Regions from separate parts of the Pseudomonas sp. PB3P13 genome, predicted to be linked through region 1. Evidence: predicted binding sites of a transcription regulator. Region 1 holds the regulator's gene; each other region holds the start of a gene.
The links. The regulator sigma-54, encoded in region 1, starts transcription at its own class of promoters, with help from an activator protein. The targets are predictions, from matches to a motif close to ANTGGCATNNANNTTGCTNT.

Region 1 (3,467 bases):
TCGACAAGACCGCACGCCGCAAGGAACTGGAAAGCCTGCTGCAGGAATTCCACATCAGCCACATTCGCGACAACCTCGGCATGAGCCTGTCCGGTGGTGAACGCCGCCGCGTGGAAATTGCCCGCGCCCTGGCCACCAACCCGAAATTCATCCTCCTCGACGAACCCTTCGCCGGCGTGGACCCGATTTCGGTCGGCGACATCAAGCAGATCATTCACCACCTCAAAGCCAAAGGCATTGGCGTGCTGATCACCGACCACAACGTTCGTGAAACCCTGGATATCTGCGAAACGGCCTACATCGTCAACGACGGTCAACTGATCGCCGAAGGTGACTCCGCCACCATCCTGGCCAACGATCTGGTCAAGGAAGTTTATCTGGGCCACGAGTTCCGTCTGTAAGCGCTGAGTGTCTGGCTAGTCGGCCGAGCGCCTGACGCGATGAACACCTCAGTGTGTTTTATTGTTACCGCGCTCTAGGCAAACACTTCAGTTTCAGGCATATAATTTGCTTAAGTTTGGCGCTTCGGCGCCCTGTAGTGGATGGCGCATGTGCGCCGGCGAATAAGGTGTTAAGCCCCTGCCATGAAACCATCGCTAGTCTTGAGAATGGGCCAGCAGCTGACGATGACACCGCAGCTGCAACAGGCCATCCGCCTGCTCCAATTGTCGACCCTGGACCTGCAGCAGGAAATCCAGGAGGCCCTGGAGTCCAATCCGATGCTCGAACGCCAGGAAGAAGGCGACGACTTCGATAACGCTGACCCGTTGGCCGACAAGGCCGAACAACCTCCAAACGCCGATGTTTCGGAACCCTCCTATCAGGAAACGGCCCCGACGGTGGACAACCTGGAGGAAGGTGACTGGAACGAGCGCATTCCTAATGAGTTGCCGGTCGACACCGCGTGGGAAGACGTCTACCAGACCAGCGCCAGCAGCCTGCCGAGCAGTGACGACGACGAGTGGGACTTCACCACCCGCACCTCAGCCGGCGAGAGCTTGCAGAGCCATTTGCTGTGGCAGCTGAACCTGGCGCCGATGTCCGACACCGATCGCCTGATCGCCGTGACTTTGATCGACTGCATCAATAATCAGGGCTACCTCGACGAAACACTCGATGAAATCCTCGAAGCCTTCGATCCCGAACTGGACGTCGAACTCGATGAAATTGAAGCCGTCCTGCACCGCATCCAGCAATTCGAACCGGCCGGCATCGGCGCTCGCAACCTGAGCGAATGCCTGTTGCTGCAACTGCGCCAGCTGCCGCCCAAGACGCCTTGGTTGAGCGAAGCCAAGCGCCTGGTCTGCGATTACATCGACATGCTCGGCAGCCGCGATTACAGCCAGCTGATGCGCCGCATGAAGCTCAAGGAAGACGAACTGCGCCAGGTCATCGAACTGGTGCAGAGCCTCAACCCGCGCCCAGGCTCGCAAATCGAATCCAGCGAAGCCGAATACGTCGTGCCTGACGTGATCGTGCGCAAGGACAACGAGCGCTGGCTGGTGGAGCTTAATCAGGAGTCGGTGCCACGGCTGCGAGTCAACGCCCAATACGCCGGTTTCGTGCGTCGCGCTGACACCAGCGCCGATAACACTTTCATGCGCAATCAGCTGCAGGAGGCTCGCTGGTTCATCAAGAGCCTGCAAAGCCGCAACGAAACGCTGATGAAAGTCGCTACCCAGATCGTCGAGCATCAGCGCGGTTTTCTGGAGTACGGCGACGAAGCCATGAAGCCGTTGGTGCTACATGACATCGCCGAAGCGGTGGGCATGCACGAATCGACGATTTCCCGGGTTACCACGCAGAAGTTCATGCATACCCCTCGCGGTATCTATGAACTGAAATACTTTTTCTCCAGTCACGTCAGCACCTCTGAAGGCGGCGAATGCTCGTCCACGGCGATCCGCGCGATCATCAAAAAACTGGTTGCAGCGGAAAATCAGAAAAAGCCGTTGAGTGACAGCAAGATCGCTGGTTTACTGGAGGCACAAGGCATTCAGGTGGCTCGCCGCACCGTCGCCAAGTACCGTGAATCCCTCGGGATCGCGCCTTCGAGCGAACGCAAGCGGTTGATGTAGAGTCACGTTACAGCGTTCCAGTGGCAGGCAACCCAGCCTGCCGCTTTATGCACTGGCAACGAAGGAGAAGCTGTATGCAAGTCAACATCAGTGGACACCAACTGGAAGTGACCGAACCTCTTCGCACCTACATCGGCGAAAAACTCGAACGATTAGAGAGGCATTTCGACAAGATCACCAACGTGCAGGTCACGATGACGGTCGAAAAGCTCAAGCAGAAAATCGAAGCCACGCTGCATATTCCCGGCAATGAAGTGGTCGCCAACGCGGAACATACCGATATGTACGCGGCGATCGACGCCTTGACCGACAAGCTCGATAAACAACTCAAAAAGCATAAGGAAAAGACCCAGAGCCTCCTCCAGGGCGCAACCGGTCGTTAACACTCCCTACCCATGATCCGACTTGAAAGCATCCTGACCCCCGGCCGTTCCCTCGTGAACGTGCCGGGCGGCAGCAAAAAGAAAGCCCTCGAGCAAATTGCCAACCTTATCCATAAAGAAGTCCCGGATCTGGAAATGCAAGATGTCTTCGAGGCTCTGATTGCCCGTGAAAAACTCGGCTCGACCGGTTTTGGAAACGGCATCGCCATTCCTCACTGCCGCTTGAAAGGTTGCACGTCGCCTGTCAGCGCACTGATGCACCTCGACGCCCCAATTGATTTCGACGCCATCGATGGCGCTCCGGTCGACCTGCTGTTTGTTCTGCTGGTCCCGCAGGCCGCCACCGATGCGCATCTGGAACTGTTGCGCCAGATCGCCAGCATGCTCGATCGCAAGGAAGTGCGGGAAAAACTGCGCAGCGCTCCGAGTAATGAAGCCTTGTATCAGGTTGTCCTGGACGAGCAAAACGGGCACTAATCATGCGCATGATCATTGTCAGCGGCCGCTCCGGGTCAGGTAAAAGTACTGCGCTCGCTGTTCTGGAGGACAGTGGCTATTACTGCATTGATAACCTGCCCGCCGGTTTGCTGCCGGAGTTGGCTGAACGCGCACTGATTCACACTGAACTGGCGCAACCGTTGGTGGCGGTATCCATCGACGCGCGAAATCTGCCGAGTCATTTGTCACGATTTCCGGAACTGCTCGAAGAAGTCCGCAGCCGTCACATCCAGTGTGATGTTCTGTACCTGGATGCCGACGAAGAGACGCTGCTCAAGCGCTTCTCGGAAACCCGTCGGCGCCATCCACTGAGCAGTGCCGATCGCTCGCTGGCCGAAGCGATCAGCGATGAAACCCAACTGCTTGGGCCGATTGCCGATCTTGCCGATCTGAAGGTCAACACCACCAACCTCAACCTGTATCAGCTGCGCGATACCATCAAGCTGCGCCTGTTGAATCAGCCGGAGCCCGGCACTGCGTTTCTGGTGGAGTCCTTTGGATTCAAGCG
Region 2 (3,467 bases), 2.5 Mb from region 1:
AGAACTTCTATCAGGCCTGCCGTCGCTGCCTGAACGAGGGCGGCATTCTGGTGACTCAGAACGGCACGCCATTCATGCAGATCGAAGAAGTCAAAACCACCGCCGGCCGCTTGCGCAGCCTGTTCCCGGACTGGCACTTTTACCAGGCCGCCGTACCGACATACATCGGCGGCTCGATGACCTTTGCCTGGGGTGCGACCAACACTGCTTATCGCAAATTGACCCGCGAAACCCTGCAACAGCGCTTCGCCGGCAGCGGCATCATCACTCGCTATTACAACCCGGAAATCCACATCGGCGCCTTTGCTCTGCCGCAATACGTGCTGCAGGCGGTCAACAAGCCAAGCAACGACTAATGTCCTACACGACATCCTGTGGGAGCTAGCCTGCTGGCGATGGCGGCCTGTCAGGCGACTCCGTTGTCGAGCCAAACGCCGCCATCGCCAGCAGGCTGGCTCCCACAGTTGTCTTTGCATTCACACGCTTACAGCCTAATCCCGTTGAACGATATCGCGGTGCAAAAGTCCAGATAGGAGTAAGCCCACTTGCGGGTTTTATCGAGGAGGCACCGATGCAAAAGTGGACAGTCACTTACGTGGATGATCACGGCGAAACAGTCGAGGAAGTCTTTGAGTGCGACGAGTGCCCGGACAACGAGCACGCCGCCACTTTGCTTAAGGAGCGGCTTTTCCCTGTCGCAGCCAAACTGGATCTGAACGATCTGGATGGCCGCACCGACGACGCCAGCGTAAAAAGTCTCATGACCCAGAACAGCATACAAATCCTCGGCATCACCCCCGTCTGATACTCCCCGTGGCACATTTTTGAAACACCAGGCCTTGGCAGCAGCTCTGACTTGCGGCTACTCTGCAAGCGAGATCAGCGAACGGATCGCGCTAAGGTCTGGTCTTGTCAGCTACATGCTTGCTTCCCGGCGGTAACGTGGTTATCGCTTCACTCGCCGCCACGGCTGCGCAGTTGGGAACACGGAAAGTCTATCCAGCAGTGTGAGGGGGACGATTCATGAGCACAGCCTATCAAGAAGACATCAGCAGCAGCGTGCTGCGCCGCATGAAAGAAGGCGGTTTCGATTTTTCCCGGTTTCATCCTATCGAGTTCTACGCCATTTTCCCGGACGAGGAGCGGGCACGCAGGGCGGCAGGTCACTACAACGGCGAATCCATGAACGCACAGATCAGCGTGCGCGATGACGGCGCGTGGTATCTGGAACTGAGCAAAGTGATGTCGGCAACGTATGACGGCATCGGCGATTTCGAGCAGGATTTCGAGGCAGTGGTCGAGCCTTTGGGCGGCATCATCGAAGGGTGGGGCGTCAAACAGGAGGTGCGGGGGCGACTTGCCTGACACCATGAACAGTGACAATGTCCACTCACGGCTAACCTTCGGGTTGGCCGTTTTTCGTTCACCCGCTGACAGCCAGTACCCCGCCTTGCAATGAGGCGCCGCCCTTCAGGCGCGGGCGTTAAACGCCCAGGAACGGTGCGACGTTCTCGCACCGGTCATGCAACCGATTGATCTGAAAGCGATTGTGCCGATGGCACGAGCCTTGCGATGGATGACAGGTCCGGGTGACAAGGAGTACGGCATGATCCGCACCTATTTTGATGAGATGTACGATGCCGGCGGCCAGGTCCGCTCGCATTATCGGGAGTTTGCCCGTTGGCTGGCGGAAACCCCTGACGAGCTGTTGGCCCAGCGGCGACGCGAAGCCGATCTGCTGTTCCATCGCGCCGGCATCACGTTCACCCTCTATGGCGACGAGCAGGGCACAGAGCGGCTGATCCCGTTCGACACCATTCCGCGCAGTATCCCGGCCAGCGAGTGGCGAATCGTCGAGCGCGGCTGCATTCAACGAGTCAAGGCGCTGAACATGTTCCTCGCCGACCTCTATCACGAGCAACGCATCATCAAGGCCGGCATCATCCCCGCCGAACAAGTTCTGGCCAATGAGCAATATCAGTTGGCGATGCAGGGGCTGGATTTGCATCGCGACATTTATTCGCACATTTCCGGCGTCGATCTCGTACGGGATGGCGACGGCACGTACTACGTGCTCGAAGACAATCTTCGTACACCGAGCGGCGTCAGCTACATGCTCGAAGACCGCAAAATGATGATGCGGTTGTTCCCTGAATTGTTCTCCGCCCAGCGCATCGCGCCCATCGACCATTACCCGAACCTGCTGCTCGACACCCTGAAAAGCTCCAGCCCTATCGATAACCCGAGCGTGGTGGTGCTGACGCCGGGGCGCTTCAACAGCGCGTTTTTCGAACATGCTTTTCTGGCCCGCGAGATGGGCGTTGAACTGGTCGAGGGCGCAGACCTGTTCGTGCGCGACGACAAGGTATTCATGCGGACCACGGACGGGCCAAAAGCGGTCGACGTGATCTACCGTCGGCTCGACGATGCCTTCCTCGATCCATTGGCGTTCAACCCCGATTCGATGCTGGGCGTGCCGGGGCTGCTGTCGTCCTATCGCACGGGCAATGTGGTGCTGGCAAATGCCATCGGCACCGGCGTTGCGGACGATAAATCGGTTTATCCGTTTGTCACCGACATGATCCGCTTCTACCTCGACGAAGAGCCGATTCTGAAGAATGTGCCGACATGGCAGTGTCGTAATCCTTCCGAACTTTCCCACGTGCTGGCCAACCTTCCGGACCTGGTGGTCAAGGAAACCCAAGGCTCGGGCGGTTACGGAATGTTGGTGGGGCCGGCGGCGACGGCGGCGGAGATCGAATCGTTCCGACAGCGGATCAAGGCCAAGCCCCATGCTTATATCGCGCAACCGACGTTGTCGCTGTCGACCTGTCCGACCTTTGTCGAAAACGGTATCGCGCCGCGCCACATCGACCTGCGTCCGTTCGTATTGTCTGGTCGCGAAACCCGGGTTGTGCCCGGCGGCCTGACCCGTGTCGCCCTGCGTGAAGGCTCTCTGGTGGTGAATTCTTCCCAGGGCGGCGGCACCAAGGACACCTGGGTGGTCGAGGATTGAAGGAAGCCTGCCATGTTAAGTAGAACTGCCTCGGATTTGTACTGGATGTCGCGTTACCTGGAGCGGGCGGAAAACCTCGCGCGGATGCTCGACATCAGTTATTCGCTGTCGCTGATGCCACAGGATGGTCGCGGTGACGGCTTGCACGAACTCGCCATGCCGCTGCTGATCACCGGCACCCTCGAAGATTACCTCGAGCGCCACGGTGAACTGCACGCCGAGCGTCTGTTGCATTTTTTCGCGCTGGATGCCGCCAACCCGGCGAGCATCTACAGTTGCCTCGGTTCGGCCCGCGCCAGTGCGCACGCAGTGCGTGGGCGAATTACCGCGGACATGTGGGAAAACATCAACGCCACCTGGCTGGAAATTCGCGGGATCGCCGATCAGGGCTTGAGTCGCTACGGCATGAGCCGCTTTTGCGAGTGGATTAAGGAACGGTCCCACCTGTTTC
Region 3 (3,467 bases), 830 kb from region 1:
GCCCCATGAACGGCGCAACGCGTAGGAAATTTCGCGCCTTTCCGTAAAGTAATCGTTACGATTTGTGCGGTGTAGCGCAGATATTACGGTTCCAGGGCTTGAAACGGTTCCCGGGTGTCACATAATCTTGACGACTATCTGCGCACCTCGACAGAAATATCCTGCACTGATCTCTGTGGGAGCCAGCCTGCTGGCGATTGCGGTGGGTCAATCCACAGCAGTATCGCGTGACTGATGGCTATCGCCAGCAGGCTGGCTCCCACAGGTTTTGGCTGTGTCTGCACCTTACTCGTAGTTTTCAGGCCTTCTATATGCGTATCAAAGTTCATTGCCAGAACCGCATCGGCATCCTGCGCGACATTCTCAACCTGCTGGTCGAGTACGGCATCAACGTCGCTCGCGGTGAGGTCGGCGGTGAGCATGGCAACGCGATTTACCTGCATTGCCCCAACCTGATCAACATTCAGTTTCAGGCGCTGCGTCCGAAATTCGAATCAATAGGCGGGGTATTCGGTGTCAAGCGTGTCGGGCTGATGCCTAGCGAGCGTCGGCATATGGAGCTGAATGCCTTGCTCGGCGCCCTGGAATTTCCGGTGCTGTCGATCGACATGGGCGGCTCTATCGTGGCGGCCAACCGCGCGGCAGCACAATTGCTTGGCGTGCGGGTGGATGAGGTGCCGGGTATACCGTTGTCGCGTTACGCCGAGGACTTCGACGTGCCGGAACTGGTGCGCGCCAACAAGTCGCGGATCAATGGCATGCGGGTCAAGGTCAGCGGTGACGTGTTTCTCGCCGATATCGCCCCGCTGCAATCGGAGCATGACGACAGTGAAGCCATGGCCGGTGCGGTGCTGACCTTGCACCGGGCCGATCGGGTGGGCGAGCGCATCTATAACGTGCGCAAGCAGGAGCTGCGCGGCTTTGACAGTATCTTCCAGAGTTCCAAAGTGATGGCTGCGGTAGTGCGCGAGGCCCGGCGCATGGCGCCACTCGATGCGCCGCTATTGATAGAAGGCGAAACGGGCACCGGCAAAGAGCTGCTGGCGCGCGCCTGCCACCTGGCCAGCCCGCGCGGGCAGTCGCCGTTGATGGCGCTTAACTGCGCCGGGCTGCCGGAATCGATGGCCGAGACCGAATTGTTCGGCTATGGCCCCGGCGCATTCGAAGGCGCGCGGGCCGAAGGCAAACTCGGGCTGCTGGAGCTGACGGCAGGCGGTACGCTGTTTCTCGATGGCGTCGGCGAAATGAGCCCGCGCCTGCAGGTGAAATTGCTGCGTTTTCTGCAGGATGGCTGCTTCCGGCGTGTAGGCAGTGATGAAGAGGTCTATCTGGATGTACGGGTTATCTGCGCAACGCAGGTCGACTTGTCCGAGTTGTGCGCGCGCGGCGAATTTCGTCAGGATCTCTATCACCGTTTGAATGTGCTGTCGTTGCACATCCCGCCGCTGCGTGAATGCCTCGACGGCTTGACGCCGCTGGTGGAGCATTTTCTTGATCAGGCCAGTCGACAGATTGGTTGTGCGCTGCCGAAACTGGCGCCGGCGGCGATGGATCGGCTTAGTCACTATCATTGGCCAGGCAACGTCCGACAGCTGGAAAACGTGCTGTTCCAGGCGGTTTCCCTGTGCGAGGGCGGCACGGTCAAGGCTGAGCATATTCGCCTGCCGGACTACGGCGCGAGGCAGCCGCTTGGCGATTTTTCCCTCGAAGGCGGGCTGGACGCGATTGTCGGGCGCTTCGAAAAAGCCGTGCTGGAGAGTTTGTACGCCGAGCATCCGAGCAGCCGGCAATTGGGCAAGCGATTGGGGGTTTCGCATACGACGATCGCCAATAAGCTGCGTGAACATGCAGTGGGCAAGGACAACACCTGACCCTGCGGCGATGGGGCTTTTGTGGCGAGGGGCCTTGCCCCCGTTGGGTTGCGAAGCAGCCCGATATCCAGCAAGCAAATACTGCCAAGTAACGCATCGGGCGGGTTTGCGGCCGCTTCTCGACCGAACGGGGGCAAGCCCCCTCGGCACAGGGATTCTGTGTTGGCTGCAAACGGTCGACGCTTGCCGTAAGCGGCATGACACCGCCGGTTTTTCGTCTTTGACACGATTATCAATAACCCTCTTATTCCCCTCAGCCCCAGCATTTGCCGGGTCTCGTCCCCTGAAATAATAGTTGGTCTGCAAATTGCTTAAGGCTCAGCAGTACAGCAGTGGGCGGCAAACGTCCGGCATGCAGAGGAATGAGTGTGGACAAGTACCTTTATGTGGCAATGACCGGCGCCAGCCAGAATGCACTGGCGCAGAAGGCTCACGCGAACAACCTCGCGAACATTTCCACCAACGGTTTCCAGAAAGATCTGGAGCAGGCGCGTTCGATGCCGGTGTTCGGTGACAGCTTTCCGGCGCGTGCATTTGCGCTGTCGGAGCGGCCGGCCACTGACTTCTCTCCGGGGACCCTGGTGCAAACCGGACGCGAACTCGATGTCGCCGTGCAGGGCAATGGCTGGCTCGCCGTGCAGAACCCGGACGGTGGCGAAAGCTACGTGCGCACCGGCAGCCTGAACGTCGATGCGCTCGGCGTATTGCGCGCCGGCAACGGCATGCCGGTGATGGGTAACGGCGGGCCGATCTCCGTGCCGCCCGAGCAGCAGATCGAAATTGGCGAAGACGGCACCGTCAGCATCCGAGCGATGGGCGAAGGCCCTCGCGTGATGGCAGAAGTCGACCGGATCAAACTGGTCAACCCGGACTTCAAGAACATGACCAAAGGCCTCGACGGTTCAATTCACACCAAGGACGGTCAGCCGGCGCAAGCCGATGCCAACGTCAAACTGGTGTCCGGTTTTCTCGAATCGAGCAACGTCAATGCCGTGGAAGAAATGACTTCGGTACTGGCGCTGGCGAAGCAGTTCGAACTGCACATCAAAATGATGAACACCGCCAAAGAAGACGACCAGGCCATGGCTCGGGTCTTGCAGATCTAATAATCATCACAACGTCGCGCCGTTAAACAGGCGCACGAGGAGAATCGAATGCTTCCGGCTCTATGGGTTGCCAAAACAGGTCTGTCCGCCCAGGACACCAACCTCACCACCATTTCCAACAACCTGGCCAACGTGTCGACTACGGGTTTCAAACGTGACCGCGCCGAGTTCCAGGACTTGCTCTACCAGATCAAACGCCAGCCAGGCGCCCAGTCGACTCAGGACAGCGAACTGCCATCGGGTCTGCAAGTGGGTACCGGTGTGCGCATTGTCGGTACGCAGAAAAACTTCAACGCCGGTAGCCTGCAAACCACCGAGCAGCCGTTGGACATGGCCATCGACGGTCGCGGTTTTTTCCAGATTCTGCAGCCGGACGGCACCACGTCCTACACCCGTGACGGTACATTCCACCTCGACTCCAACGGTCAGATCGTCAACTCCAGCGGCTTCGCTCTGGAGCCGGCGATTGTCATCCCGAACGACGCGCAGA
Region 4 (3,467 bases), 2.5 Mb from region 1:
TAATAAGCCGACCCTTCGTCGAATAATGCCCGGTACAACAAGAGCGATTCTCGTTCAGGGTTCGGCCTGTCATTAAGCTTGGGGGCCGATCATACCGGGGTTTGGCCAATAATCCTGCACCGAACATCAAGTTACTTATGGCCATAGCACCTTAACGGTTACGTGCTTATGACAAAACGATCATTCCATCTATGTGACTCATTGGTTAGAAATCACCACAGGTTGACGCCGCAACGGCGTCGACACCTTGGCTCGCGACGCCGGCAGCGAGCCCCAACGGCAGAGATTTTCTGCCAGACCTCAGTCGAGGTCGACGCGATAAATACAGTCAACAAGTGAGGGCAACACCCTATGAGAAGACTTAAGCGTGATCCGTTGGAAAGAGCATTTTTGCGCGGATATCAATATGGCGTTGGTGGCAAATCCCGTGAGCTTTGCCCATTTACTCTACCGTCGGTACGTCAGGCCTGGATTAACGGCTGGCGAGAAGGACGCGGCGACAACTGGGACGGTATGACCGGCACTGCGGGAATCCACAGACTCAACGAACTTCACGCCGTCGGCTGACACAGGGCTTAACACTCCGACACGACAATCTGATTACGTAACGACTTACCACGCACGCCCCATCCGGGCGGCGGGCTCCGGCCCAAGGGCTCCTTTGAGGAGCCCTTTTTTATGCTTGCAGAATAGCTCTGTGGCGAGGGGGCTTGCCTGTGGTGAGGGGGCTTGCCCCCGTTGGGTCGCGAAGCAGCCCCAATGCAAAAAAAAACGGTGCGTCAGATAAATCACGGGCGCAGGATCTACGCCTGCTGCGCAGCCGAACGGGGGCAGGCCCCCTCGCCACAAAAGCTCGCTCTCACAGGATCAGCGCAGTGCTGCTATGGCATCGACAGATTCACGAATCAACGCCGGGCCTTTGTAGATGAAACCGGAATAGAGCTGCACCAGGCTCGCACCGGCCGCGATTTTTTCAGCGGCATGCCTGCCTTCGGTGATTCCGCCTACAGCAATGATCGGCAAGCGACCCGCCAGCTCCGACGCCAACACCTTAACGGTATGGGTGCTCTTCTCGCGCACCGGGGCGCCGGACAGACCGCCCGCCTCGTCACCGTGCTCCATGCCTTCAACGCCCACGCGGCTCAGGGTGGTGTTGGTGGCGATCACCGCGTCCATTCCGGTTTCGATCAGCGCTTGGGCGACCTGTGCGGTTTCCTCGTCGGTCATGTCCGGGGCAATCTTGATGGCCAGCGGTACATGTTTGCCGTAACGCAGCGCCAGTTCCGCGCGGCGGGTGGCAAGGTCGGCAAGCAACTGCTTGAGCGAATCGCCAAATTGCAGGCTGCGCAGGCCTGGGGTGTTCGGCGAGCTGACGTTGACCGTGACATAACTGGCGTGGACGTAGACCTTGTCCAGGCAGATCAGGTAATCATCGACCGCGCGCTCGACCGGTGTGTCGAAATTCTTGCCGATGTTGATGCCCAGCACGCCTTTGTATTTGGCCGCTGCCACCCGTGCCAGCAAATGATCGACGCCGAGATTGTTGAAGCCCATGCGGTTGATGATCGCCTCGGCTTCCGGCAGACGGAAAATCCGAGGTTTCGGATTACCCGGCTGCGGGCGCGGGGTGATGGTGCCGATTTCGACAAAACCAAAACCCAGCTGAGCGAAGCCGTCGATGGCCGCGCCGTTCTTGTCCAGACCGGCCGCCAGCCCTACCGGGTTGGGAAAATCCAGGCCCATGACGGTCACCGGCATTTTCGCCGGCGCCTTGCTCAGCAAGCCGTTAAGGCCCAACCGCCCGCCCGCGCCAATCAAGTCCAGGGACAGATCGTGGGAGGTTTCCGGGGAAAGTTTGAACAACAGCTGACGGGCCAGGGTGTACATGGGCGGTGTGGTCTCGAGCGCGGCGAAATGAGGCGGCGATTATAGCCGGGCATCGCAGTCGCGCGCGAGGCGCGCAGGCAAATCGTCGGTGCTGGCATATGCCTTGCACCAGTCACTGCATCAGTACTCATGCCAACGACGGCATGGGTGCCAGGACAGTGGCGTCGTCACCCGGCCTTGCTCATGCGAGGACCCGGGACGACGCTTTTTTATGCAAGGTGAAGATGCGATGAACGAACCATCAGCCGGTCCGTTGGCCTGGGTCAACGGCAGCGACGCCCCGGAAAAGACCGACATCAACCTCGGCTTCATGGCCCTCAGCGACTGCGCCTCGGTGGTCGTTGCCGCCACCCAGGGCTTCGCTCAGCCCTATGGGCTGACGTTGAACCTCAAGCGCCAGTCGTCCTGGGCCAACCTGCGCGACAAACTGGTCAATGGCGAACTCGACGCCGCGCACAGCCTGTACGGTTTGATCTACGCCGTGCATTTAGGCATCGGCGGCGTCGCGCCCACCGACATGGCGGTACTGATGGGCCTGAACCAGAATGGCCAGAGCATCAACTTGTCCCACGGCTTGCAAGCCCTGGGCGTGACCGGTCCTGAAGCACTCGACCGGCACGTGCACCAAACTCGCCCGAAACTCACTTTTGCCCAGACTTTCCCCACCGGGACCCACGCCATGTGGCTGTATTACTGGCTCGCGAGTCTGGGCATTCATCCGCTGCACGATGTCACCAGCGTGGTGGTGCCGCCTCCGCAAATGGTCGCGCACCTTCAGGCGGGGCGTATTGACGGCTTTTGCGTCGGCGAACCCTGGTCTGCCAGTGCGGTGAAACAGAACCTCGGCTTCACCATGGCGACCACGCAGACCCTCTGGCCCGATCACCCGGAAAAGGTCCTCGGGTGCACCCGCGCCTTTGTGGAGCAATATCCCAACACGGCGCGAGCGCTGGTGATGGCGATTCTGGAAGCCAGCCGTTTCATTGATCAGAACACCGAAAATCGACGCAGCACCGCGCAGCTGTTAAGTGCGGCCGAGTTTCTCGACGCGCCGCTCGACTGCATCGAACCGCGCCTGCTCGGCGATTATGACGACGGCCTCGGCAATCGCTGGCAGGACCCGCACGCACTGCGTTTCCACGGTGACGGCGAGGTCAATCTGCCGTATTTGTCCGATGGCATGTGGTTCATGACCCAGTTCCGGCGCTGGGGGTTGTTGCGCGACGATCCGGACTACCTCGCGGTGGCCCGACACGTGCAGCAACTGAACCTGTACCGGGAGGCCGCCGCCGCTGTCGGCGTGGCCGCCAACGCTCGCGACATGCGCAGCAGCCAGTTGATTGACGGCAAAGTCTGGGATGGTTCCGAACCCGTCGCCTACGCCCAGAGCTTCAAGCTGCACGCTTTGAGCGACAGCTCACCCCTTCTCGCCCGCCGCTGACAGGAGATTGCGAACATGCTGCGTATTCTGCTGATCAACGACACTGCGAAAAAAGTCGGCCGCCTGAAAGCGGCGTTGACGCTAGCCGGGTTCGAGGTGATCGACGAATCCGGCCTGACCATCGACTTGCCCGCGCGCG

Region 2: ACYZT1_RS16600 (circularly permuted type 2 ATP-grasp protein) is a predicted target of sigma-54. The motif match lies at 1,555-1,574, and genes of this name have one in related genera.
Region 3: ACYZT1_RS08560 (flagellar basal body rod protein FlgF) is a predicted target of sigma-54. The motif match lies at 2,166-2,185, and genes of this name have one in related genera.
Region 4: ACYZT1_RS16350 (CmpA/NrtA family ABC transporter substrate-binding protein) is a predicted target of sigma-54. The motif match lies at 1,978-1,997, and genes of this name have one in related genera.

Annotation. Positions count from the first base shown of each region.
Region 1 covers NZ_CM142702.1:1,058,086-1,061,552, reverse strand. The annotation lists gene lptB (LPS export ABC transporter ATP-binding protein) at 1-401, shown strand, start outside; gene ACYZT1_RS04660 (RNA polymerase factor sigma-54) at 585-2,078, shown strand; gene hpf (ribosome hibernation-promoting factor, HPF/YfiA family) at 2,153-2,461, shown strand; gene ptsN (PTS IIA-like nitrogen regulatory protein PtsN) at 2,474-2,938, shown strand; gene rapZ (RNase adapter RapZ) at 2,941-3,467, shown strand, end outside.
Region 2 covers NZ_CM142702.1:3,601,936-3,605,402, reverse strand. The annotation lists gene speE (polyamine aminopropyltransferase) at 1-356, shown strand, start outside; gene ACYZT1_RS16610 (hypothetical protein) at 572-805, shown strand; gene ACYZT1_RS16605 (ribonuclease E inhibitor RraB) at 1,024-1,365, shown strand; gene ACYZT1_RS16600 (circularly permuted type 2 ATP-grasp protein) at 1,607-3,016, shown strand; gene ACYZT1_RS16595 (alpha-E domain-containing protein) at 3,029-3,467, shown strand, end outside.
Region 3 covers NZ_CM142702.1:1,888,026-1,891,492, forward strand. The annotation lists gene ACYZT1_RS08555 (sigma-54-dependent transcriptional regulator) at 312-1,871, shown strand; gene ACYZT1_RS08560 (flagellar basal body rod protein FlgF) at 2,240-2,977, shown strand; gene flgG (flagellar basal-body rod protein FlgG) at 3,026-3,467, shown strand, end outside.
Region 4 covers NZ_CM142702.1:3,541,897-3,545,363, forward strand. The annotation lists gene rmf (ribosome modulation factor) at 352-567, shown strand; gene ACYZT1_RS16345 (quinone-dependent dihydroorotate dehydrogenase) at 868-1,887, opposite strand; gene ACYZT1_RS16350 (CmpA/NrtA family ABC transporter substrate-binding protein) at 2,117-3,328, shown strand; gene ACYZT1_RS16355 (ANTAR domain-containing response regulator) at 3,344-3,467, shown strand, end outside.